One region of the Klebsiella sp. M041 genome, then DNA from elsewhere that is predicted to be linked to it. Evidence: predicted binding sites of a transcription regulator. Region 1 holds the regulator's gene; each other region holds the start of a gene.

What was found. Region 1 encodes CRP, which controls carbon source genes, mostly activating them, when cyclic AMP is high. Its sites were predicted from a motif close to ATGTGANNNNNNTCACAT; they were not measured.
Region 2: AC6CWS_RS23050 (YjcB family protein) is a predicted target of CRP. The motif match lies at 3,909-3,926, and genes of this name have one in related genera.
Region 3: AC6CWS_RS13485 (iron-containing alcohol dehydrogenase) is a predicted target of CRP. The motif match lies at 5,797-5,814, and genes of this name have one in related genera.

What each region holds. Positions count from the first base shown of each region.
Region 1 covers NZ_JCAXWU010000016.1:10,335-18,019, reverse strand. The annotation lists gene AC6CWS_RS20015 (YccS/YhfK family putative transporter) at 1-2,074, opposite strand, end outside; gene argD (bifunctional acetylornithine/succinyldiaminopimelate transaminase) at 1-6, shown strand, start outside; gene crp (cAMP-activated global transcriptional regulator CRP) at 2,126-2,758, opposite strand; gene AC6CWS_RS20005 (OsmC family protein) at 3,065-3,469, shown strand; gene AC6CWS_RS20000 (phosphoribulokinase) at 3,525-4,394, opposite strand; gene AC6CWS_RS19995 (YheU family protein) at 4,431-4,649, opposite strand; gene AC6CWS_RS19990 (hydrolase) at 4,646-5,644, opposite strand; gene AC6CWS_RS19985 (ABC transporter ATP-binding protein) at 5,864-7,685, opposite strand, start outside.
Region 2 covers NZ_JCAXWU010000023.1:46,443-54,127, reverse strand. The annotation lists gene AC6CWS_RS23075 (SMP-30/gluconolactonase/LRE family protein) at 107-1,273, opposite strand; gene AC6CWS_RS23070 (LysR family transcriptional regulator) at 1,396-2,343, shown strand; gene iraM (anti-adapter protein IraM) at 2,613-2,966, shown strand; partial or broken gene AC6CWS_RS23060 (inositol monophosphatase family protein) at 2,994-3,188, opposite strand; partial or broken gene AC6CWS_RS23055 (ABC transporter permease) at 3,208-3,456, shown strand; gene AC6CWS_RS23050 (YjcB family protein) at 3,503-3,784, opposite strand; gene pdeC (cyclic di-3',5'-guanosine monophosphate phosphodiesterase PdeC) at 4,293-5,897, shown strand; gene soxS (superoxide response transcriptional regulator SoxS) at 5,882-6,211, opposite strand; gene soxR (redox-sensitive transcriptional activator SoxR) at 6,296-6,754, shown strand; gene AC6CWS_RS23030 (glutathione S-transferase family protein) at 7,014-7,682, shown strand.
Region 3 covers NZ_JCAXWU010000009.1:57,932-65,616, forward strand. The annotation lists gene sad (succinate-semialdehyde dehydrogenase) at 1-217, opposite strand, end outside; gene ptrR (putrescine utilization regulator PtrR) at 324-1,202, shown strand; gene AC6CWS_RS13460 (GNAT family N-acetyltransferase) at 1,156-1,638, opposite strand; gene AC6CWS_RS13465 (L-lactate dehydrogenase) at 1,784-2,728, shown strand; gene AC6CWS_RS13470 (DeoR/GlpR family DNA-binding transcription regulator) at 2,750-3,511, opposite strand; gene AC6CWS_RS13475 (D-threonate 4-phosphate dehydrogenase) at 3,513-4,499, opposite strand; gene dtnK (D-threonate kinase) at 4,492-5,727, opposite strand; gene AC6CWS_RS13485 (iron-containing alcohol dehydrogenase) at 5,912-7,060, shown strand; gene AC6CWS_RS13490 (dihydrodipicolinate synthase family protein) at 7,075-7,685, shown strand, end outside.

The sequences.
Region 1 (7,685 bases):
GGCTGATCTTCCGCAGCCAGATGCCGTGATGCGGCCGCTGACGCCATGCCACTGACGAAATGGTGTGCATGGTGTTCAGATGGCCCAGAATGCGTTGCAGATGCTGCTCCAGGGTGCTTAACGGACCGATCGGCACCTCGCTTTCCGGTGACTCCATAATATTGACATCCCCTGCGCTGCCGGGGCCATCGCTGTCCAGCCGCTGCTGACAGCGCTGCAGGGCAATCTCACAGGATTCGAGATAGCGCTGGGCAAGATCCGGGGTGAGCATCGTATGCTCCCGGGCCAGAGTGGTCATGGCGTTGATGTGTTCGACGATAAACTGGCTGTGCGTCACCCATAGCTTCATATCTTCCAGGTAGTGGGTATTAAACCCGGGCTCCTGCATCGCCTGATTCAGGGAGTTGTAGAGCGCGTTGTGCGCCTGATTGACGCGCATGCGTTGGTAGGCCAGCGCGGGCGCTTTGGGGTCGGGGCTGAGGATCAGGCGAATCGCCTGCTGGTCGGCCTCCAGCGCATCGTGGGCGTTTTTTTTCAGCAGGCCGCTCTGCCACTGCGGCCACAGCCAGACCATCCCGCCGAAGGCGATCAGGCAGCCGATCAGCGTATCGATCAGCCGGGCGATAATAAACTGTTCGCCGTTGAGCGTCAGCAGCTGCAGGGTATATACCGCCGTCACCGTAAACCCCACCATCGCCCAGCCATAGTGTTTGCGGATGATCAGATAGCTGAGCAGGGTGATCAGCAGCATCCCGCTCAGGGTATAGCTCTCCGGAACGTGAAAGTGCAAGGTCAGCCCGGCGATGATCAGGCCGGCGAGCGTCCCCGCCGCCCGGTGGACAATACGAACCCGCGTGGCGCCATAGCCGTTCTGTGTCACGAAGAGGACGGTCATCAGGATCCAGTAGGGCTTCGGCAAATGCAGGGCGTTGCCCATCAGGCTGGCGATGCTCAGCATCACGCTGATGCGGGCGGCGTTGCGCAGCGCGGGCGACTTCAGCGACAGATAGTTCTTTAGCGCGGGAAACAACGGTAAACGACGCTCTTTGTCAGCCATCAGATCCCGGGCATACAGCGGGCGCTGGGTATGCAGCACCCGGGCGATGCGGCTGAAGTGCCAGGCGCAGAAGTGGCCGACCGGGTTGTCCGGATGCTGGTGGGCGATCTTTTCCAGGGCGCCGATCTGTTTATCCATCTGGAAACGCTGCGGAAAACGATGATAGAGCATGTCATCCGCCAGCACCCGCAGGCGGGCGGCGACGGTCTGCGCATTCCAGCGGATCACCGCTTCGGCATGGCTGCGCTCAACCAGCTTTTGCACCTCTTCCGGCTGATGCAGGCTGACCGAAATATGCTCCTGTAGATCCAGCCCCATCTGGAACGCCCGCAGAAGACGTTTGTGGTCGTTACGTTGGTTGGCGGCCAGCATATGCATCTGCTGATAGCACTGGGTGATTAAATCGACCACCTTCTGCTGGCGGATGAGCAGCGGCGGCAGGGCGGTCGAGGGATCGGTATGCTGGGTCAACAGGCTATATTTGGCTTCGCAATAATTGGCCAGTTCCCGGTAGAGCAGACTGAGCGACTCCCGCAGCGGCTGTTCGCGCCACAGCCAGAACCAGAACCAGTTAAACACGCCGTACCATAGCGTGCCGAAGGCGTAGATCAACAGCGGCTCCCAGACGGGCATATTGCCCGCCAGGCTCAGGGTAAAGATGGCGGCGATCAGCGACGCGGGCAGCAGGCGCGCGTGCAGCGAACTGATTTCCGCGGTGACGCCGAGCAATAGCGCCAGGCCGCTGAGAATAAGCGGCAAAGGTATGGTCTGGGCGAGCAGCAGCTGCACCACCAGGCTGCATCCGGCAAACAGACAGCCGCCGATAATCAGACGCTTAAAAAAGCGCTTATGCGGAGTGTCGAGACCGGCGATGTTGCAGCAGGCGGGAACTAAGGAAAACAGGAGCCCCTGCTGGAGATGGCCGAGCAGAAGACCGATGGCCACAGGCAGACACAGCACCAGCGTTTGCCGCAGTGCATAGTTGACTTCCGGGTGGTAAATCAGCCTGCGCCACATGAGGGAAAAACAAAAACGGCGTACTGCAGGAGCAATACGCCGCTTAGCAACTTAACGGGTGCCGTAGACGACGATAGTTTTACCGTGGGCGGAAATCAGGTTCTGATCTTCCAGCATTTTCAAAATACGGCCAACGGTTTCACGAGAGCAGCCGACGATCTGACCAATTTCCTGACGGGTAATTTTAATTTGCATACCGTCCGGGTGGGTCATGGCATCGGGTTGCTTCGCCAGGTTCAGCAGCGTCTGGGCGATACGGCCCGTCACGTCGAGGAAGGCGAGGTTGCCCACTTTCTCAGACGTCACCTGCAGACGGCGAGCCATTTGCGAAGAGAGACGCATCAGAATGTCCGGGTTCACCTGGATCAGCTGACGGAATTTCTTATAAGAGATCTCGGCCACTTCACATGCGGTTTTCGCCCGTACCCAGGCGCTACGCTCCTGACCCTCTTCAAACAGGCCTAATTCACCGATGAAATCGCCCTGGTTGAGGTAGGAGAGGATCATCTCTTTACCTTCTTCATCCTTGATGAGTACAGCCACGGAGCCTTTAACGATGTAGTACAGCGTTTCTGCTTTCTCACCCTGGTGGATCAGCGTGCTCTTTGATGGGTACTTATGAATGTGGCAATGAGACAAGAACCATTCAAGGGTAGGGTCTGTTTGCGGTTTGCCAAGCACCATGCGCGGTTATCCTCTGTTATAAGCTATCTCCGGGCGCCGACACTACACGGCGTCCGGGCATGCAATCGTATTGTTTCCCTATACCTGGGAAGCTGGCTGATGATTTTTCGACAGCCTGTAATGTGAACTCCTCTGCATACATGCAGTACATCAATGTATTACTGTAGCATCCAGACTGTTTTAGCATAGCTTTCGCCGCATGTCTCCTGGTGTCTCGCTTCAGCATGACGCAGGTCGCCTTCCGTTGCGAGAATTGTTATGTGCGCGTAATCTGACAGGAATATTGCGATACTGGAGTTAAATTTTATGCAAGCGCGTGTGAAATGGGTTGAAGGGTTAACCTTTATCGGGGAGTCCGCGTCAGGACACCAGATTCTGATGGATGGCAACTCCGGAGATAAGGCGCCCAGCCCGATGGAGATGGTGCTGATGGCGGCGGGCGGTTGCAGTGCGATCGATGTGGTCTCCATTTTGCAAAAAGGTCGTCACGACGTGACCAACTGCGAAGTGAAGCTGACCTCTGAGCGTCGGGAAGAGGCGCCGCGCCTGTTCACGCATATTAATCTGCACTTTATCGTCACCGGTAAGGCGCTGAAAGATGCCGCAGTCTCCCGCGCGGTGGATCTGTCGGCAGAGAAATACTGCTCGGTGGCGCTGATGCTGGAAAAAGCGGTGAAGATCACCCACTCCTATGAAGTGATCGAGGCGTAGTCTTCGCCTGCTGATGTGAATGATCTCAACCCCGGCCTGGCCGGGGTTTTTTCTGTTAGCCGATCTTTCGGCCTTCCATCAGACGCTCGACCAGCGGCGCCATAATAAGCTCCATCGCCAGCCCCATTTTACCGCCCGGCACCACCAGGGTGTTCATGTGCGAAATAAACGAGCCCTGTAGCATCGCCAGCAGCCAGGGGAAGTCGATGTTCTGCAGATTGCGGAAATGGATCACCACAAAGCTCTCGTCCAGAGAGGGGATCGCTTTCGCGGCAAACGGGTTGGAGGTGTCCACCGTCGGCACGCGCTGGAAGTTGATGTGGGTGCGGGAAAACTGCGGGGTGATGAAGTTAATGTAATCTTCCATCGATCGGACGACGGAGTCCATCACCGCCTCCCGGGAGTGGCCGCGTTCGCTGGTGTCGCGAATGAGTTTCTGGATCCACTCCAGGTTAACGATAGGCACGACCCCGACCAGCAGGTCGACATGGCTGGCGACATCATGCTGCGGCGTGACAACCCCGCCGTGCAGCCCCTCATAGAACAGCACGTCCGTCGGCTCCGGCAGCGGCTGCCATGGGGTGAAGGTTCCCGGCACCTGATTCCACGGCACGGCTTCGTCATAGGTGTGCAGGTATTTACGCGACTGGCCTTTGCCATGGCGGCCATAGTCGACAAAGGTCTGCTCCAGCAGGCCGAAGTCGTTCGCCTCCGGGCCAAAGTAGCTGATATGTTTGCCCTGATCCCGCGCTTTGCGGATCGCCATGTCCATTTCCGGGCGGGTGTAGCGATGAAAGCTGTCGCCTTCCACCTCCGCGGCGTGCAGATTTAGCTGCGCGAAGATTTTGCGAAAGGCGAGGCTGGTGGTGGTAGTGCCCGCGCCGCTGGAGCCCGTGACGGCGATCACCGGATGTTTGGCAGACATAACAACTCCCTGGTTAAACGATGTAGTGGCGTCGCCTTAGCCGTTAAACAGGGCGCGCGGCATAATATTGACCGTCTCATGCAGTTCCGACCACACGAGGACCGCCTCTCCGCGTTTCAGCTGCTGTTTTACATCGGCGACTTTATCGGCAAGTGAACGTTCATGTTCACCATAATCGGTGCCTTCGCGTAACACAAAGCTTTCAATCAGGTTATCCAGCGTTTCGGGATCCAGATCCTGCCAGGGAATAATCATACGGGAACCTCCAGCCAGCGGTTTAACCAGTCGGGAATGCGTCTTTCCAGCCACATCTCCGGTTTACGCAGGGTGCCGCCGACGAAGCCGACGTGGCCGCCTTGTTCAGTCAATTGATACTCAACGTTCGCCGGCAGTTGCTCCTGCGGGGGAATGGAGTGGTGGTCCATAAACGGGTCGTCTTTCGCATGGATGATGAGCGTCGGCTTAGTGATATCGCTGAGCCGCGGCATAGCGCTGCATTGCCGGTAATAATCCAGCGCATCGGCGAAACCATGGATTTTGGCGGTGATCATGTCGTCAAATTCCCGGATGCGGCGCATCCCTTTGAGCTGGCGTAAATCGACGGGCAGCGAGCCAGGATACGCTTTCAACTTACGTGAGGCGTTGGCTTTTAACAGATTGAGCAGATAGCGCTGATAAACTCGCGAGAAGCCCTTATCCATATGATAGCTGCAGGCTTCCAGCATGAAAGGCGCGGAAACGATCACCGCCGCATCCAGCGGGCAGCGGTCGCCTTCTTCTGCCAGCAGGCAGCCCAGCATGTTGCCGCCCAGCGAATAGCCGACGGCGGCGGTCGGCGCGGGGCCAAACTCGCGCTGCAGCCAGTGGAGAAACCAGGTGCCATCTTCCGTTTCGCCGGAGTGATAGATGCGGTGATTGCGGTTAGGTTCGCCGCTGCAGCCGCGAAAGTGCATGACCACGCCCAGCCAGCCGCGCTGCATCGCCGCGTGGATCAGGCCATGGGCATACGGGCTGTGCAGACTTCCTTCCAGACCATGAAAGACGACGAGGCGCGGCTTGTGGCGCGCCTGGTGCGGGTCTTCGCTCCAGGCGAGATCGACAAAATCGCCGTCCGGCAGCTCAAGGCGCTGCCAGTGCGGGGTAAAGCGCAATTTACGGCGGATCAGCCGCGGCAGCATGGTTTGCAGATGACGATTGCCCACGCCGCGCATGGGATGGAACTCACGCGAATCGTTTTCGGGGGGCGTCATGTCTGTGGGGATGATTTCAACCATAGCACCAGAATAATTAATAAACGTGATGATGACTATACCGCGCAGGGCGCGCGGGAGTTAGCCAATATGTGGTCTTGTGGCCAATGACGCCCGGTGACACCGAAAACAAACCATTGATGTCATTGATGGCCTGAGCATGGGAATGGCAGAAACCCATTCTGCCCGCGCCGTCGCAGGCAGAATGATGAGGCGGCGTTAGCCTTCCTGAAGCATGCGCTCCAGCTGCTCTTGTGCCTCCAGCCAGGCCATTTCGCACTCTTCCAGCCCGGATTTCGCGCTGGCCTGCTGCTGCAGGCATTCAGTCAGTTCCGCTTTCCGCGAGGCGTCGTAGAGTTCGCTGTCGCCAAGTTTCTCTTCCGCACTGGCCAGCTGCGCGTTGAGCTTGTCCATCTCTTTCTCCAGACGGGCGATCTCTTTGCGCAGCGGTTGGGTCTGGCTGCGCAGCTCCGCTTCCCGACGCTTCTGGTCTTTGCGCGCTTGCGCGCTGTTGCCGCTCTCTTTTGGCGCGTCGCCGCTCTGGGACTCCTGTTTTTGCGAGTCGCTGAGCCACTGCTGATAATCGTCCAGATCGCCGTCGAACGGTTCGACTTTGCCATCGTGGACAAGGTACAGATCGTCGGTGGTGGAGCGGATCAGGTGGCGATCGTGCGATACGACCACCAGTGCCCCTTCAAAGTCGATCAGCGCTTCGGTTAAGGCCTGACGCATATCGAGGTCGAGATGGTTGGTCGGTTCGTCGAGCAGCAGCAGGTTAGGGCGCTGCCAGACGATCAGGGCCAGCACCAGACGCGCCTTTTCTCCACCGGAGAAGCGGCGGGTCTCTTCGCTGACCTTATCCCCCTGGAAACCAAAGCCGCCAAGATAATCGCGCAGCTTCTGCTCCAGCTCCTGCGGCGCCAGGCGCGCCAGGTGCTGCAGCGGCGACTCATCGGCGCGCAGGAACTCCAGCTGATGCTGGGCGAAGTAGCCGAGCTTGATGCCTTTGGCGAGGCCGATCTCGCCGCTCACGGGCTGGAGTTCGCCAGCCAGCAGCTTAATCAGCGTCGATTTCCCTGCGCCGTTGCGGCCCAGCAGGCCGATACGCGACCCCGGCACCAGATTGAGCTTAATGGAGTCGAGGATAATACGCTCGCCATAGCCGGCGCTGACTTTCTCCATCTTCAGCAGCGGGTTTGGCAGGCTCTCCGGCTGGCGGAAGCTGAAGTGGAACGGGTTATCCACGTGCGCCGGGGCGATGAGTTCCATCCGCTCCAGCATTTTAATTCGGCTCTGCGCCTGCTTGGCTTTGGTGGCTTTGGCGCGGAAGCGATCGATATAGCTTTGCAGATGCGCGACACGCTGCTGCTGGCTTTCGTACATCGCCTGCTGCTGAGCGAGCCGGGTGGCGCGCTGCACTTCAAACGAGCTGTAGTTGCCGGTGTACTCAAACATCGTCTGCTGTTCGATATGGATAATTTTGTCGACGATAGGATCGAGGAAATCGCGATCGTGGGAGATCAGGATCAGCGTCCCCGTGTAGCCCTTCAGCCACTTCTCCAGCCAGATCACCGCATCAAGGTCGAGGTGGTTAGTCGGTTCATCGAGGAGCAGCAGATCGGAGCGGCAGATCAGCGCCTGCGCGAGGTTTAGACGCATACGCCAGCCGCCTGAAAAATCGCTGACCGGCCGCTCAAGCTGTTCATTGCTGAAACCCAGGCCGTGCAGCAGGCTGGCGGCGCGGGAGCGGATGCTCCAGGCGTCGATGGCGTCCAGCTTGCCGTGGACGGTGGCGATGGCATGGCCGTCGTTGCGCTCGTTAGCCTGCTGGAGCGCGGCTTCCAGCTGGCGATATTCGCGATCGCCGTCAATGACATAATCGATTGCCGGCTGCGGCAGGGCCGGGGTTTCCTGATTCACCCAGGCCAGCTGCCAGTTGCCGGGAAAGGTCATACTGCCGCCGTCAGCGCTTATCTCGTTTTTCAAAAGCGATAGCAGCGTCGATTTCCCGCAGCCGTTTTTCCCCACCAGACCGACCTTC
Region 2 (7,685 bases), on a different contig from region 1:
TATTTCAGGGCCAGTCATAAGGCTTCCGTTTGCGTTAATTATCGGCAGATATTATTGCGGTTGAATAAACCCCAGGCAGGCCCGTTGGGCCTGCCTGCTGTGTGGATCAGGGCTGCACCACTTTCCAGATGGTATATTTCTCTTCGCCCGGTTTTACCGCCTGAGCAAAGTGCTGGTTTAAATGGCTGGCGGTGAACATTACCGCGCCGTCCGGGCCGATAGTCGGCGTATCGGGCCAGTATACGCGCTCGTCAGCGGCCAGCAGGGTGAACTGTCCGCTCTGCGGGCGATACCGGACAATACCGTTATGGGTCACATCGGTGATATAGAGCGCGCCATGCTTATCGACCACGATGCCATCGCTATTCCCGCCGACCTCACCCGCTGTACGGATGGCGGCGGCGAGTTGTCGTTCGCTCATGGCGGGATCGCGCAGCGCGGCGGTGGCGATGGTCCGCGCCGTGGTGCCGGTGGTGACCGTCCAGTAGAGGGTTTCCTGGTCCGGTGACAGCGCGATACCGTTGATGCCCAGAATAATGGGATTGCCCGGCCAGACGGTTTCCCCATGGGACGTCACCTGCAGGCCGGCAACCGGCATCAGCGCCGGGTGCTTATTCAGTACCCGGCGAACCGTCCCACGCTGAGCATCCACAACGATCAGTCCGGCCTGGTTATCCGGCGCGCTGCGCAGGCCGCTGTCGGCGATATAGGCCACCCGGCGCGCTTCATCGACCACAATATCGTTAAGAAAGCTCCCTTCACGATCGGCAACGCTGTCGAGCGGAATACGCTGCACCAGTTTGCCGTCGCTGAGCGCATAAATCATGATCTTTTGCGCCTCCGGCGGCGCCGTCTTTTCGCCGGCGACAAAGCCCTGATCTAATGCCCACAGCCAGCCGTTGCGGTGGTCGACATAAAAGCCCAGCACATTGCGCAGGTGCGTGCGGGGATCGGCGCTGATGCTGTTCGCCTCGGTGGATGGAAAGGCGGTAAGGCGTGCGGGGCCGCTCAGCGACGCGGTATCGAGCAGGCTGAGCGTAGCGGGCGCCTGGGGCGAGATCAGGCGTGGGGTACTGACAAACGCCCGGCCAGCGGCGTCAAAATGCAAGCCCGCGATGGGGGCATCGACGGAGCGCGCATCGACGCGCTGCTCCCAGGTTACCCCGGCATAACTGCGCCAGAGCGCTAAATGGGCGGGGTCGTCGGCTCCTGCCGCCAGCGCGTTCTGTCCCAGGGACAGTAGGCCGAGAATAACAAGTGAAAAACGATGCATTATGGTCTCCAGGAAGCAGAAAAACGAGAGAGGGTTGGTTAGCTCTGGTAAAGGATTTTATTAATTCCCCTGGCGAAGATAAGATGCCGGGAATGACAATCATTTGTTCTCTGGAGAACCAAATGGCCCGGCGGTTTGATTATCTTTCGGATGTGGAAGTGTTTCTGGCTGTGGCCGAGCGCGGGTCATTTACCGCCGGCGCGGTGGCGCTATCGTCAACGCCGTCGGTGCTCAGCCGGGCCGTCACCCGTCTTGAGACGCGCCTGGGATGTCAGCTGCTGCGCCGTTCCACCCGGCGGATCAGCCTGACTGAGGCCGGAAATGCTTACCTGATTCAGGTCCGCCAGGCATTTGAGGTGCTGGATAATGCCGAACGGGAGGCGCAGGGGCAAGAAGGGTCGCTGTCCGGACGCGTAAAGCTGAGCGTACCCACCACCTGGGGACACTACCGTCTGCCGCCGCGCCTGGCGCTGTTCCGTCAATTACATCCCGACGTACAGATTGAGCTGAATATGACCAACCGTAATGTCGATATTATCGCCGAAGGTTTCGACCTGGTGGTGCGCCAGGGACATTTACCCGACAGTGGTCTGGTGGCAAAAAAACTGGAGGATGCCGGGCTATGTCTGGTGGCCTCGCCGGCTTATTTATGCTCTACGACGCAACCGCTCAATAAAATAGCCGATTTGCGCCATCATTCATGCCTGACATTTATTTTGCCGGCGACGGGAAAAGTTGCGGAATGGGTATTTCGTGAAAATGACCAGGATATTAACTGGCTACCGCCTTCCTCCCTGCATGTTTCTGATGATGTGCTCGGGGTAGTCTCGTTGGCCCTCGCAGGGGCGGGGATCTGCCAGAGCTATGCGTTTATTGTGCAGGAGGCGGTGGCGCGTGGGGAGCTGGTCCCTGTGCTTCCAGCATTCGCCGGACGCTCACGGCCTTTCTCGGTCGTTTACCCGCCGCATAAAAGCCAGTCAGCCGCCGCACGGGCGTTGATTGCGCTGCTGACCCTGCCGGCGGAAGCTTTGGCGACGCTCAGCGCCACATCGTCTGATACGAATGGATGAAGACTCATCCAAAGGGACTAATACATATTGTCAATTATTTTTATTTAATCTTATTTTTTATTGTATTTTCTTTTCTTAGGTTGATTTGTTTCTATTTTTATAGCGTCTAATCATTAATCTCTCGACGAAAAGTAAACGTTACTAATAATTGAGTATGTTGTTAGGAATTGTCTTAAGTCAAATAATTGTCAGGGATGCTTGCAGTTTATATTAATGAATGCTATCACTATATACGGTAACAATTTGTAGCATTTATATAAGGAAGGAATATGAAATGGACTATTCTTAATACTCTGATCTGCCCGCAATCCGGCATCGCCTTTTCGGCGATATCCAGCCTGCGTTTCTTAAAATTTATTATGTGGTACGAGGCCGATGTGATCCTGCTGCCTGGCGAGACAATGAAGCTCTATTCCTCAAGAGTTTTAATTAATGACCAGTATCATTCATTAAAAATCTACAATATTGCGGTGTACGACGAGGCGCAGTGGGAAATATTACGCGAGCGGCCATCGTGCCCATACCATGCCGGCGGCGAGCGGTCTGACTCCTGTTTTTACCAGTCCTTTTGCGCGATTAAGCGCTGCCCGAATAATATTCCCCGCAGCGAAACCTGGCGGTAGTCAGGCCACGCCGGGGGCGGTGTAGCGTCATTTCTCCAGCAGGGCGGCCAGTCGTGGCTGGACGCCTGCGCAGCCGGCCAGCACGTGGTTACCTCGCCGCAGCCCCTCATTGGCGAGAAACGCATTGCACGTTCCGCCCGCCTCCTCAATCAACAGCATGCCTGCCAGCGCGTCCCAGCTGTTCATATGCGCTTCATAATAGGCATGGAGTTGGCCGGCGGCGTTATCAGAGCAGACATCATCCACCCCGGGGATCGTTGCCGCCAGCATCTTTGTTTTTCTGGAGTCGCTGGATGAGTTTACCGGCACCTTTTTCGTCGGGGCGCCGGATGTCACTACGCTACCGCTGCTGCTCAATAACGCCAGCATGTCGGGTAACTATCAGGTCTCGTCGATTACCGCGCTGATTTTGCTGGCGCCATCGCTGCTCTTTATGGTGGTGATCCATAAATTTATGCGTCCGGAGATGATGGCGAGACTGGGGAAATAAGGGCTGCAGAAAACGAAAAAGCTTCCCGGTGGGAAGCTTTTTAACCTCAGGTCATCATCATTGGCCATTCTGGCGGTGTCTGACTCATGACTTCAATCATCACATCTTTGATATTGCCCCAGATTTTGGCAATATCGAGCAGGGTGATGCCGAGCAAACCGGTGGCGAACCAGCAGGCGGCGGCAAGGCCGAGGCAGCTGCAGATCACCGCCAGACCGGCATAATCGCTTTTGCGAAGTTGGATATTCAGTGAACTGGCAAGAAACATCAGTACCGCGCTCACCAGGGGCCAGCGCAACAACACAACACTGGTAGTAATGGAAGCCATTAACCTGTCCTCAAAGAAAGTCGGAGAGCCATGGACGACCTGGCGCGACTGACGATGGCATAGCGCTCTGGTCTCAACTGGCGTACTAGAGAGTGATGAAACGCCATTTCTGTTTCATCAACTTGTGTGAACTATATCACACTTGGCGCTTTATTCACCAGTCAAAAAATGAGCTTTCGTTGCGCTTAATAACACTGATATTTATGTGGATATTAGTAAGTAACCCCTGATGATCTTATTTTCATTCTCTTGCTAATGATTATTATTCTGCGGGTTTTATTACTTGTTCTTGTTTAATACACGGAGAAACCGAGTCAGAAGCGCGTCTATTCTTAATCTTGGCGGAATATCTTCCGAATACCTGATAAATAAGTATTATTCTTCCCTGTCAGTGGTAAAGCTGACGCCCGTGAGGGCTGGCGGAAATCGGCTGATGTCTATCGCAGTCGCGATTGCTAACGTGTTTGGGCTACCTTAATTAAGGCATATCGCATGGATGTAAGCGTAAATGGGTGACAGTACGCCGCATAAGGCGCTAAGGCTCATCGGAACGGGTTTGGTTATTTTATTGCCAGTGGTACTGGCATTGTGGTTTGCCCAACTGCGGGCGAAAGCCGAAACCATTGATCAATTACACTCATTTTCGCAGCTGGCGCTGCAAAAAACGGAAATGGTCATCCGCGAAGCGGATCAGGCCCGGGCGAAAGCCAGCCAGTATCGCGGGGAGCTGTGCTCAGCGGACCATCAGCGTTATTTATTGCATATCGTTCGCGGCCTGCTGTATGTAGAAGATCTGATCTACGCTAACGGCCAGCGCTTTATCTGTTCAACGTCCGTTCATCAGCAAACCGGCTGGCGGATGCCGGCGGCCAATTACACCAAAAAGCCGGATGTCGCGATTTACTATTACCGGGACACGCCGTTTTATCCCGGCTTTGCCATGAATTATATGCAGAAGGGGCCCTATGTGGTGGTGGTCAATCCCTTCTCGTACAGCTCGGTAATCGCCAGCGATCGCGATTTAGCCTATGGCGTGTTCGATACCAAAACCAACCTCTTTTTCTCGGTGAGTAACAATGTCGAGCCCGCGGAGCTCCATGCGTTAATTCGCGAAGGCGATACCTTTTTTAATCAGAATGGCCGGGTGTATACGATAGCCCGCTCCGCTATCCGGCCGATCGCCGTCATTATGTCCACCTCGCGGGCCAGCTATTATCATAACTTTTGTGACCAGGCCAGCCTGACGCTGCCGCTGGGGATCATTTGCAGTATTTTACTGGTGCTGGTGTGGTCGCGCACCCGCCGGCAGTATCACTCGCCGCGCAATATGCTGCAGCGGGCTCTGAGCTGCCGCCAGCTGCGCCTGCACTACCAGCCGATTATCGATATTAAAAATAACCGCTGCGTCGGGGCGGAAGCGCTGCTGCGCTGGCCAGGGTTTGACGGTCCGGTGATGAACCCGGCGGAGTTTATTCCGCTGGCGGAAAATGAAGGCATGATTGCCCAGGTGACGGACTACGTGGTGGATGAGCTGTTTTACGAAATGGGAGAGTTTCTTGCCAGCCATCCGCAGCTGTACGTGGCGATCAATCTCTCTGCGTCGGATTTCCACTCGGCGCGGCTGATTTCACAGATCAGTGAGAAAGCGCGCAGCTATGCGGTCTGTATCGGGCAGATCAAAATCGAAGTAACCGAGCGGGGGTTTATCGACGTACCGAAGACCACGCCGGTGATTCAGGCGTTCCGCGAAGCGGGCTATGAAATTGCCATCGATGATTTCGGCACCGGCTATTCGAATCTGCATAATCTGCACGCCCTGAACGTCGATATCCTTAAAATCGATAAAACCTTCGTTGATACGCTGACCACCAACAACACCAGCCACCTGATTGCCGAACACATCATCGAGATGGCGCGCGGGTTGCGTCTAAAGACTATCGCGGAAGGCGTGGAGACGCCTGAGCAGGTAAGCTGGCTCTACAAGCGCGGCGTGCAGTATTGCCAGGGCTGGCTGTTTGCGAAAGCGATGCCGGCGCGGGAGTTTATGCAGTGGTTAGCCAATGAGCCCGCGCCCGTGAACGTGCCTCAGCCGTCGCGTCACGCGGAGATCTGATGGCGGTAGTCGCTGGGGGTGCGGTCGAACTCCCGGCGGAAAACCCGCGAGAAGGTTTGCTGCGAGACGTAGCCCAGATCCATGGCGATATCAAAGATCGGCCGCTGGGTGGTTCGCAACGCCTCCGCCGCCAGCAGCAGACGGCGCTGACGAATATAATCCCCCAGCGTCTGATGCATCACGGTGCGGAACATCCGCTGCAGGTACCACTTCGAGTATCCTGACTTTCTGGCGACTACATCAATGTTAAGTGGTTGATCGATATGTTCATCAATCCATTCAATCAGTGTTTGAATAATATCCTGATGGGACATAAAGCGGCCTCTCTCAATTCTCGATTCGTCGTTTTGTCTGCGGGCGAGTATAATTCCTCAAGTTAACTTGAGGTAAAGCGCTTTATGGAAAAGAAATCACCCCGCATCAAAATGCTGCTGACGCCCGGGGAAGTGGCAAAACGAACCGGCGTGGCGGTCTCGGCCCTCCATTTTTATGAGAGTAAAGGGCTGATCCACAGCCAGCGGAATGCCGGCAATCAGCGGCGCTACCGGCGCGATGTCCTGCGCGCGGTGGCGATTATCAAAATTGCGCAACGTATCGGCATCCCGCTGGCCACCATCGGCGACGCGTTTGGCGTGCTGCCGGAAGGGCACAATCTCAGCGCAAAAGAGTGGAAAATGCTGTCATCACAGTGGCGCGAGGAGCTGGACCGGCGTATCCACACCCTGACGGCGCTGCGCGACCAGCTCGACGGCTGCATCGGCTGCGGCTGTTTATCGCGGCGCGACTGCCCGCTACGCAACCCGGGCGATAAACTGGGGGAAGAGGGGACCGGCGCCCGGCTGCTGGAGGAGGAGTGATAAAACTAAAGCGCCACAACTGGGCGCTTTAGTTGTTTTCCGGTCTTGGTCTTTCGCATTATCTCGTTGGTTCACGAGAGGGTTTCCCCCGACGTCGACGTCCCTCAGTATTGCGCAATCTGTTGATGGAGGTTCCGGTTTGCGTCGACACTTTAACTATGGCATCTGCCGCCGTTTTTTCCTCACTATTTTGCCGAAATTTTCCCGGCAATCAGCGCCTGTTCCTATAGTTAATTTGAACAAACCACGGGAGAGGCCCATGCTGACGGTACATCATCTTAATCAGTCACGATCGCAACGCGTACTGTGGGCGCTGGAGGAGCTACAGCTGCCTTATCAGATAGTCCGCTATCAGCGGGAAAAGTCGATGCTGGCGCCAGCGGCATTGAAGAAAATCCACCCGCTGGGTAAATCGCCAGTGCTGGAAGACAACGGCAATGTGCTGGCGGAGTCCGGAGCGATCCTTGAGTATTTGCAGGAGAGCTGGGACAGCGATGGGCTGCTGAAGCCACAGGGCGCGGATGACAAACTGCAGTACCGCTTCTGGCTGCACTATGCCGAAGGCTCGCTGATGCCGCTGCTGTTAATGAAGTTGGTGTTTGCCAGCCTCGGCAAACCCCCGGTGCCCTTTGGCGTCCGCTCGCTGGGCTCGCTGCTGGGCAAAGGTATCCAGAAAGCGTGGCTCGATCCTCAGCTGGCCACCCATGCGCGGTTCATTGACGACCATCTTGCCACGCGGCCATGGTTTGCCGGCGATCGGCTGAGCATGGCCGATATCCAGATGAGCTTCCCGGTAATGGCGCTGCTGGCCCGCGGCGGCATGCATGATCTTCGCCATATTGAGGCCTGGCGACAGCGGGTGGAGCAGCGCCCGGCCTGGCAGCGGGCTATCGAGCGCGGCGGCCCCTTCACCTTACCCGGCGCCTGAAGT
Region 3 (7,685 bases), on a different contig from region 1:
TCTGGGCCACCTCTTCACCGCGGGCGCGCAGCTCGGCCCCGATGCGGCGCAGCGCGTCGGCGCGTGCGGCGAGCGGCGTCTGACGCCACTGGCGATAGCCCGCCGCGGCGAGAGCGATAGCCGCGTCGACCTCGCGTTCGCTGGCCCACGGCAGCGAGGAGACCACCTCGCCGGTAGTCGGGTTGACGGAGACGGCGTGCGTTGCAGATAAATTCATCGTTATTCTCTCTCTCGTTGCTTGCGAAGTGAACGTATTCTGGCTTACCTTTCCATTCATTGAAAATGAATAATATTAAGCAACGCATTCACAAAAGAAGAATAGTATGGACCTGACTCAGCTAGAGATGTTTAACGCCGTCGCCAGCACCGGCAGCATTACCCAGGCGGCGCAGAAAGTGCATCGCGTGCCGTCCAACCTCACCACCCGCATCCGCCAGCTGGAGGCGGATCTTGGCGTTGAGCTGTTTATCCGCGAGAACCAGCGGCTGCGCCTCTCGCCCGCGGGCCACAGCTTCTTACGCTACAGCCAGCAGATCCTCGCCCTGGTGGACGAGGCGCGAATGGTAGTGGCGGGCGACGAACCCCAGGGACTGTTCTCTCTCGGTTCGCTGGAGAGCACCGCGGCGGTGCGGATCCCCACCACCCTGGCCCACTTTAATCAGCGCTACCCGAAAATTCATCTCGCCCTCTCCACCGGCCCCTCCGGGACGATGATCGACGGCGTGCTGGAGGGAGCCCTGAGCGCCGCGTTCGTTGACGGACCGCTGGTGCACCCGGGCCTGGAGGGGCTGCCGGTGTTCCCTGAAGAGATGATGATCGTCGCCCCCTACGGCCACGCGCCCATCGCCCGCGCCAGCGAAGTGAACGGGGCTAATGTCTACGCTTTTCGCGCCAACTGTTCCTACCGCCGGCATTTTGAGAGCTGGTTCCATGCCGACAGAGCCACTCCGGGCCGGATCCATGAGATGGAGTCTTATCACGGGATGCTGGCCTGCGTGATCGCCGGCGCTGGGCTGGCGCTGATCCCGCGCAGTATGCTGGAGAGTATGCCGGGCCATCAGCAGGTTTCCGCCTGGCCGCTGGCGGAAGAGTGGCGCTGGCTCACCACCTGGCTGGTGTGGCGTCGGGGCGCCAAAACCCGCCAGCTGGAAGCGTTTATAGCACTGCTGAACGAAGATCGGCAAACAGCGGTTTCTCCATAAAGACGCTGAGCGGATCGGGCTGGTAGGGAGCAAACGCGCAGCGGGTCTGATAGCCGTTACGCGTATAGAGGGTGATGGCCGCATGCTGATGGATGCCGGTCTCCAGGCGCAGAGTATGGCAGTCGCGCTGGCGCGCTTTCGCCTCCAGGGCCGCCAGCAGCTTTTCTCCCAGCTGTTGCCCACGATGCTGTGGATCAATATAGACCCGCTTCATCTCGCCAAAACCTTCCTCGCTGAGGACGATAGCCCCACAGCCAACGGCTTCGCCCTGCGGACTGCGGATCGCCAGGGCGATCACTGTCTCCGGCGGCAGCTGACCGAGGTCCAGCAGATGGTTGCTCTCCGCCGGGTAGAGTGTCTCCTGCCAGGCGTCGAGGGCGGCAATCAGGGCGGTAAATTCGGCGTCGGTGGGGGCGATGTCGGTGATGGTATACATAGGTGAGCTCCTTTTTTTACGCCACTGTAGCGCGCCCCGGAACGGTTACCGCCATAGCATTAACTTATATTGCCGCCCGCCACTTGCGCTAACTAACTGAAACGCAGTAACTTTATCCCCTGCCGTCCGTTTTTGAGACCTGAATATGCGCACCAAAGCCCGTAAAGTGATGATTATTGGCGCCGGTAACGTCGGCGCGTCAGCGGCCTACGCCCTGCTCAACCAGAGCATTTGTGAGGAGCTGATCCTCGTCGACCTTAACCAGCCGCGCGCCGAGGCCCACGCTCAGGACCTCAGCGACGCCGCGGCCTATCTGCCGGGGATGATGACCATCTCCACCCGCGAGGCCAGCGACTGCGCCGATGTCGACATCGCGGTGATCACCGTCTCCGGCGGCGCGCTGCGCCCCGGCCAGAGCCGTCTCGATGAACTGACCACTACCGCGAAAATCGTCAAGAGCATTGTGCCGACCATGATGGCCAACGGGTTTAACGGCATCTTCCTGGTGGCCACCAACCCGTGTGACATCATCACCTGGCAGGTATGGCAGCTCTCCGGCCTGCCGCGCAGCCAGGTGCTGGGCACCGGCGTCTGGCTGGATACCACCCGCCTGCGTCGTCTGCTGGCGCAGGAGCTGAACATTGGCGCCCAGAGCATCGACGCTTTTATCCTCGGCGAGCACGGCGATACCCAGTTTCCGGTATGGTCGCACTCCTCGGTATATGGCACGCCGATCGCCGACCTCTACCAGCAACGCACCGGCCGGCCGCTCGACCGGGAGGCGATGGCCGACAAAGTGCGCAAGCTGGGGTTTGAGATCTACGCCGGCAAAGGCTGTACGGAATATGGCGTGGCAGGCACCATCGCCGAGATCTGCCGCAATATTTTTACCGGCAGCCACCGCGCGCTGGCGGTCTCCTGCATTCTTGACGGTGAGTACGGGGTCAGCGGCGCGGCGGCTGGGGTGCCGGCGGTGCTGGCCCAGGGGGGCGTGGAGCAGTTTATCGAACTGCGACTGGCCGGCGAAGAACAGGCGAAGTTCAGCCAGTCGGTTGCGGTGATCAAAGCCAATATCGCGCGTCTGCCCTGACGGCAGACGGCCGCGTCTGGATCAGTCGGCAATGATTAGCTGAGGGGAAAGGGTCACCAGCGCCTCGCGGGTCGCTTCCGGCAGGTGGCCGTCGGTGACGATATCGGTCAACGACTCCAGCGGGGCAATGTTGAAGAGTGACCAGGCGCCGTATTTGGAGCTGTCCGCCAGCAGAATGCGCCGGCGGGCATTGGCCATCAGATCGCGTTTCAGGGCGGCCTTCTCCTCCGTCGGGGCGGTGATCCCTTTCTCAAGGTCCCAGCCGTTGCAGCTGACGAAGGCGAGATCGGGCCAGATGGTCTGCAGCAGGCGGCGGCCGTGATCGCCGATGCACGACTGGCTGCTGTCATCGATGCGCCCGCCGATAATCGTCACTTCAATCTGCTTAAATTCCGACAAAAACAGGGCGATATGTAAATCGCTGGTGATCACCCGCAGCGGCAGATGGGTGATCTGCCGCGCCAGTTCAATCATGGTGGTGCCGGCATCAAGCACAATGGCGTCGCCGGCTTTCACCAGCGCTGCCGCCGCGCTGGCGATCGCCTGCTTTTCCAGCGGGCTGCGCTGGGCTTTCTCCAGCGTCGTCGGCTGGGCAGGAATAAACCGGTTCAACGTCACCCCGCCATGCGTGCGGCTGATCACCCCTTCCTGATCGAGTTTGATCAGGTCGCGGCGAATGGTGGCTGGCGAGGCGTTGGTCGCCGCCACCAGCTGGTCGACTGTCACCAGATTATGGCTTTTCAGGAAGTCCATAATCTGCTCTAACCGGTTATATCCCTTCATGTTATTCCTGCGCGATGTGCATGGCGAGCTCAATGGAGGTTGCCATGCTCTCAGACTTCGCTTTACCTGTCCAGGCAATATCAAACGCGGTGCCATGATCCGCAGAGGTGCGGATAAACGGCAGCCCGGCGGTGATATTGACCCCATCATAGAATCCCAGCAGCTTCAGCGGAATATGCCCCTGGTCGTGATACATCGCCACGACCATGTCGTACATCCCCTCATGACACTGCATAAACACCGTGTCCGGCGGACAGGGGCCGGTTACCTCCACTCCCTGCTCCCGCATGGCGGCAACCGCGGGGGCGACGATGCGGATCTCTTCATCGCCAAACAGGCCGTTCTCCCCGGCGTGCGGGTTCACGCCGGCGACCGCAATGCGCGGACGCTGATAGCCGACCCGGCGCAGAAAGCGATCCGCCACGCCGATCACTGTTTCAATCCGCGGCTGGTTGAGGGTGTCAAGGAACTGGCGCAGGGCGATATGGGTGGTGATATGGATAACCTTAAGCTTTTCGGTATACAGCACCATGGCGTAATCGGTAGTTTGCGTCAGGTGGGCCAACAGTTCCGTATGGCCGGGAAAAGCATGCCCCGCCAGATGCAGCGCCTCTTTATTCAACGGCGCGGTGGCGATGGCCGCGACGGCGCCCTCCAGCGCGAGGCGGGTCGCCCGCTTAATGCAGCGAAACGCCAGATCCCCGGCCTGGGCCTGCACTTCGCCAGGACGCAGCCCCTGCGGGTCGCTGAGCGGCTCATCGATGACGTTAATCGTCGCCGGGGCAAAGCTTGCCTCGGCGGGATGGTCAATGATGCGCAGCTCCGCCCGCGGGGTGATGTTCAACGCCAGGATACGCCGCAGCGTCTGCGCGCAGCCCACCACCACCACCGGCGCGCCGCTCAGCGCCCCTTCGGCGAGGGATTTGATAATAATCTCCGGACCAATCCCTGCCGGGTCGCCCATTGTGACTGCAATGATGTTAGACACTCAGTTTCTCCTCAATAAAATTCACAACATGTAATAGCGTGGTGTCGGTGCCGAATCCTCCGGCTTTAGTCATCACCGGCCGCGACCAGCGGCCGCCGAGGAAGTATCCGTATGGGACGCACTCCGCGACCCGGCCGCGGATCTGAAAACCGCTGGCGCCGAGCGCCTGAGCCACGGCGATGGCCACATCGCCACCGGAGAGATACAGCGCGCCAGGGGGGCACAGCGCCACCGCCTGTGCCGTAACGTCGGCAAGCCAGGCGCAGATGTGCTCCCCGTAGGCCGCACGGCTGAGACCGCGTTCGCGGCACTGAGCTTCAATCCCGTGCCGGACGGCGTTATTCGGGCGGGTGGTCACCACGCAGTGATCACCCTCACGCAGCACCTCGGCGATCCGCGAGGCTTCCTCCTTCGGCGATCCGCTAAAGGCCTGTTCGACATCAATTTCGATCTTTCTCACTCGGGAATGAGCCTGCAGCGCCGCGACCTGGCGCTGCGCCATCTCGCTCATCGAGCCGACCACCGCCAGCAGCGGCCCCTGCTCGCTGCGGCGCAGGCGGCGCGCCAGCGCCTCGCAAAGGCCTGCCGAGCCGACCAGCAGGGTCTCCTGCGCATGAGGAGCGACGGCGTCAATCACCTGGTCCAGATGGCTGTCTTCCCAGGCGTCGATAATCAGTACCTGCCTCGCTTCGCCCGCCGTCGCTAACGCTCCCGGAAGCTGGGCGGCGCTCAGCGACCGGCTCGGCAGCCGGCTCTGCATGGCGAGAATGCCGGCAATATCCGCCCGGCTAACCGGCGTCTTCGGATCGCTGGCAAATTCGGTGTGATCGAGGGGTATCCCGTGTACATAGCAGCGTCCGTCCCGGGTATGCCGCCCGGCCGCCGGGTAAGCCGGCGCCACAACCGCCACCCGGCAGCCCTGCGCCGTCATCATCGCTTCCAGTTCGGCGCCGGGGTTGCCGCGCAGCGTGGAGTCGATCTTCTTTATCTGCCAGCGCGGGGCGAATCGCGCCGCGCCGCGCAGCAGAGCGGTGACCTTGTCGGCGGCCGCACCGGCGGTCATCGCCCGGCTGTCGCTGTTGAGTATTAACGCCCGGGCGGATGACGCCTGCCCGGCGGAGAATGCCACTTCTACCGACATGCCCGCCTCCGCCAGGCTGACCCCGGCGTCATTGGCTCCGGTAAAGTCATCTGCCAGCACCAGCACGCTGTTATTGCCGTCTTTCATTGTCCTGCCTTGTGGTCGTTGTAAACGTTGCAAACCTGAATTTGATTATATTCAATCATATTTGATTAAATGTGAGCAAGCTCAAGTTATTAAACCGCCGTATAAATTATAACTTTTCCCCACCAGACGAGTAGAACGACTCGTGAATGATTGAATTCAATCAACCACTACCAAGGAGAAACGCGTGGCGACGATACACAGCACGATCATCAGCGGGGCTGGCGCCTCATCGGCCCTGCTCCCGCTGCTGGCAGATAAAACCCGTATCCTGCTGGTGACCGACCAGAACGTCGGGGCGCTGGAGGCGACCCGGGCGATCCAGCGTCTGCTGGCGGCTGACGGGCGCCAGGTTGAGGTCATTAACAGTGTGCCTGCCGAGCCCAGTCATCAGGATGTGGCGGAGATCGTCAGCCAGCTGGGCGCTTCTCAACCGCAGATGGTCGTCGGCATTGGCGGTGGGAGCGTGCTGGACGTGGCGAAACTGCTGTCGGTGCTGCTGCATCCGCAAGCCCCCACTCTGACGGCCCTGCTGGCGGGTGAACAGCCGCAACGACGGCTATGCTCTCTGCTGATCCCTGCCACCGCCGGGACCGGCTCCGAAGCAACGCCGAACGCTATTCTGGCGATCCCCGAGCAGCAGACCAAAGTGGGGATCATCTCCCCGGTGCTGCTCCCGGACTACGTCGCCCTGCTGCCGGAGCTGACCACCAGCATGCCGGCCAGCATCGCAGCCTCGACCGGGATCGATGCTCTGTGCCATCTGCTGGAGTGTTTCACCTCCACCGTGGCCAACCCGATAAGCGATAACGCGGCGTTAATCGGTTTACACAAGCTGGTGCGTCATATCGAACGCTCGGTGGATCAGCCGCAGGATCTGACGGCGAAGCTGGAGATGCTCTGGGCCTCGTGGTACGGCGGCGCGGCGATCAACTATGCCGGCACCCATCTGGTGCATGCGCTCTCCTATCCGCTCGGCGGCACCTGGCACCTGCCGCACGGGGTGGCCAACGCCATTCTGCTGGCGCCCTGCATGCGGGTGGTCCGCCCCCACGCGGTGGCGAAGTTCGCTCAGGTCTGGGATCTGATCCCCGACGCGGACCTCACCCTCAGCGAGGAAGAGAAATCCCATGCGCTGGTGGCATGGCTGGCGGCGCTGGTCAAACGCTTACCGCTGCCCGATAACCTCGCCGCGCTCGGCGTTCCCGCAGACAGCATCCCCGCCCTCAGCGCGGCGGCGCAGAACGTTAAACGCCTGATGAATAACGCCCCCTGCAGCGTCAGCCGTGAAGAGATCGCGGCTATCTACCAGACGCTGTTTCCGGAACATGCCTAACAGGAGAAAATCAAATGAGGAGAGCCATTAGCGGCGTACTCACCGCCATCGTTACCCCCTTTACCACCGAGGGAGCCCTTAACCTGCCAGCGCTGCAGCATCAGGTGCAGCGCCAGATCGCCGCGGGCAACGGCATATTCTGCGGCGGCACCAACGGCGAGTTTTTTGTCCTCAATGAGGAAGAGAAGATCGCCGTCGCCAGAACCTGCGTGGAGGCGGCCGCCGGTCGCGCGCCGGTGGTAGCCCACATCGGGGAGGTTTCCACGCGGGAGACCCGCCGGCTTGGCCAGCAGATCGCCCGCCTCGGGGTTGACGCGGTATCGGCCATTACCCCGTGGTTCGTGCCCCTGAAGCAGGAAGAGCTGATAAACCACTATACGGCGATCGCCGACGCGCTGAGCGTCCCGCTCTTTCTTTACAACATTCCCGCCCGCACCGGTAACACCCTTGCGCCGGAGACAGCGCGTAAGCTGGCGCAGCACGACAATATCATTGGCATCAAGGATAGCGCTGGCAGCTACGACAGTCTGAGAGGCTTTCTTGACGCGGTACGCGACATTGACGGTTTCGACGTTCTCAACGGCCCGGACTCGCTTATCCATCAGGGGTTTGTCGACGGCTGCTC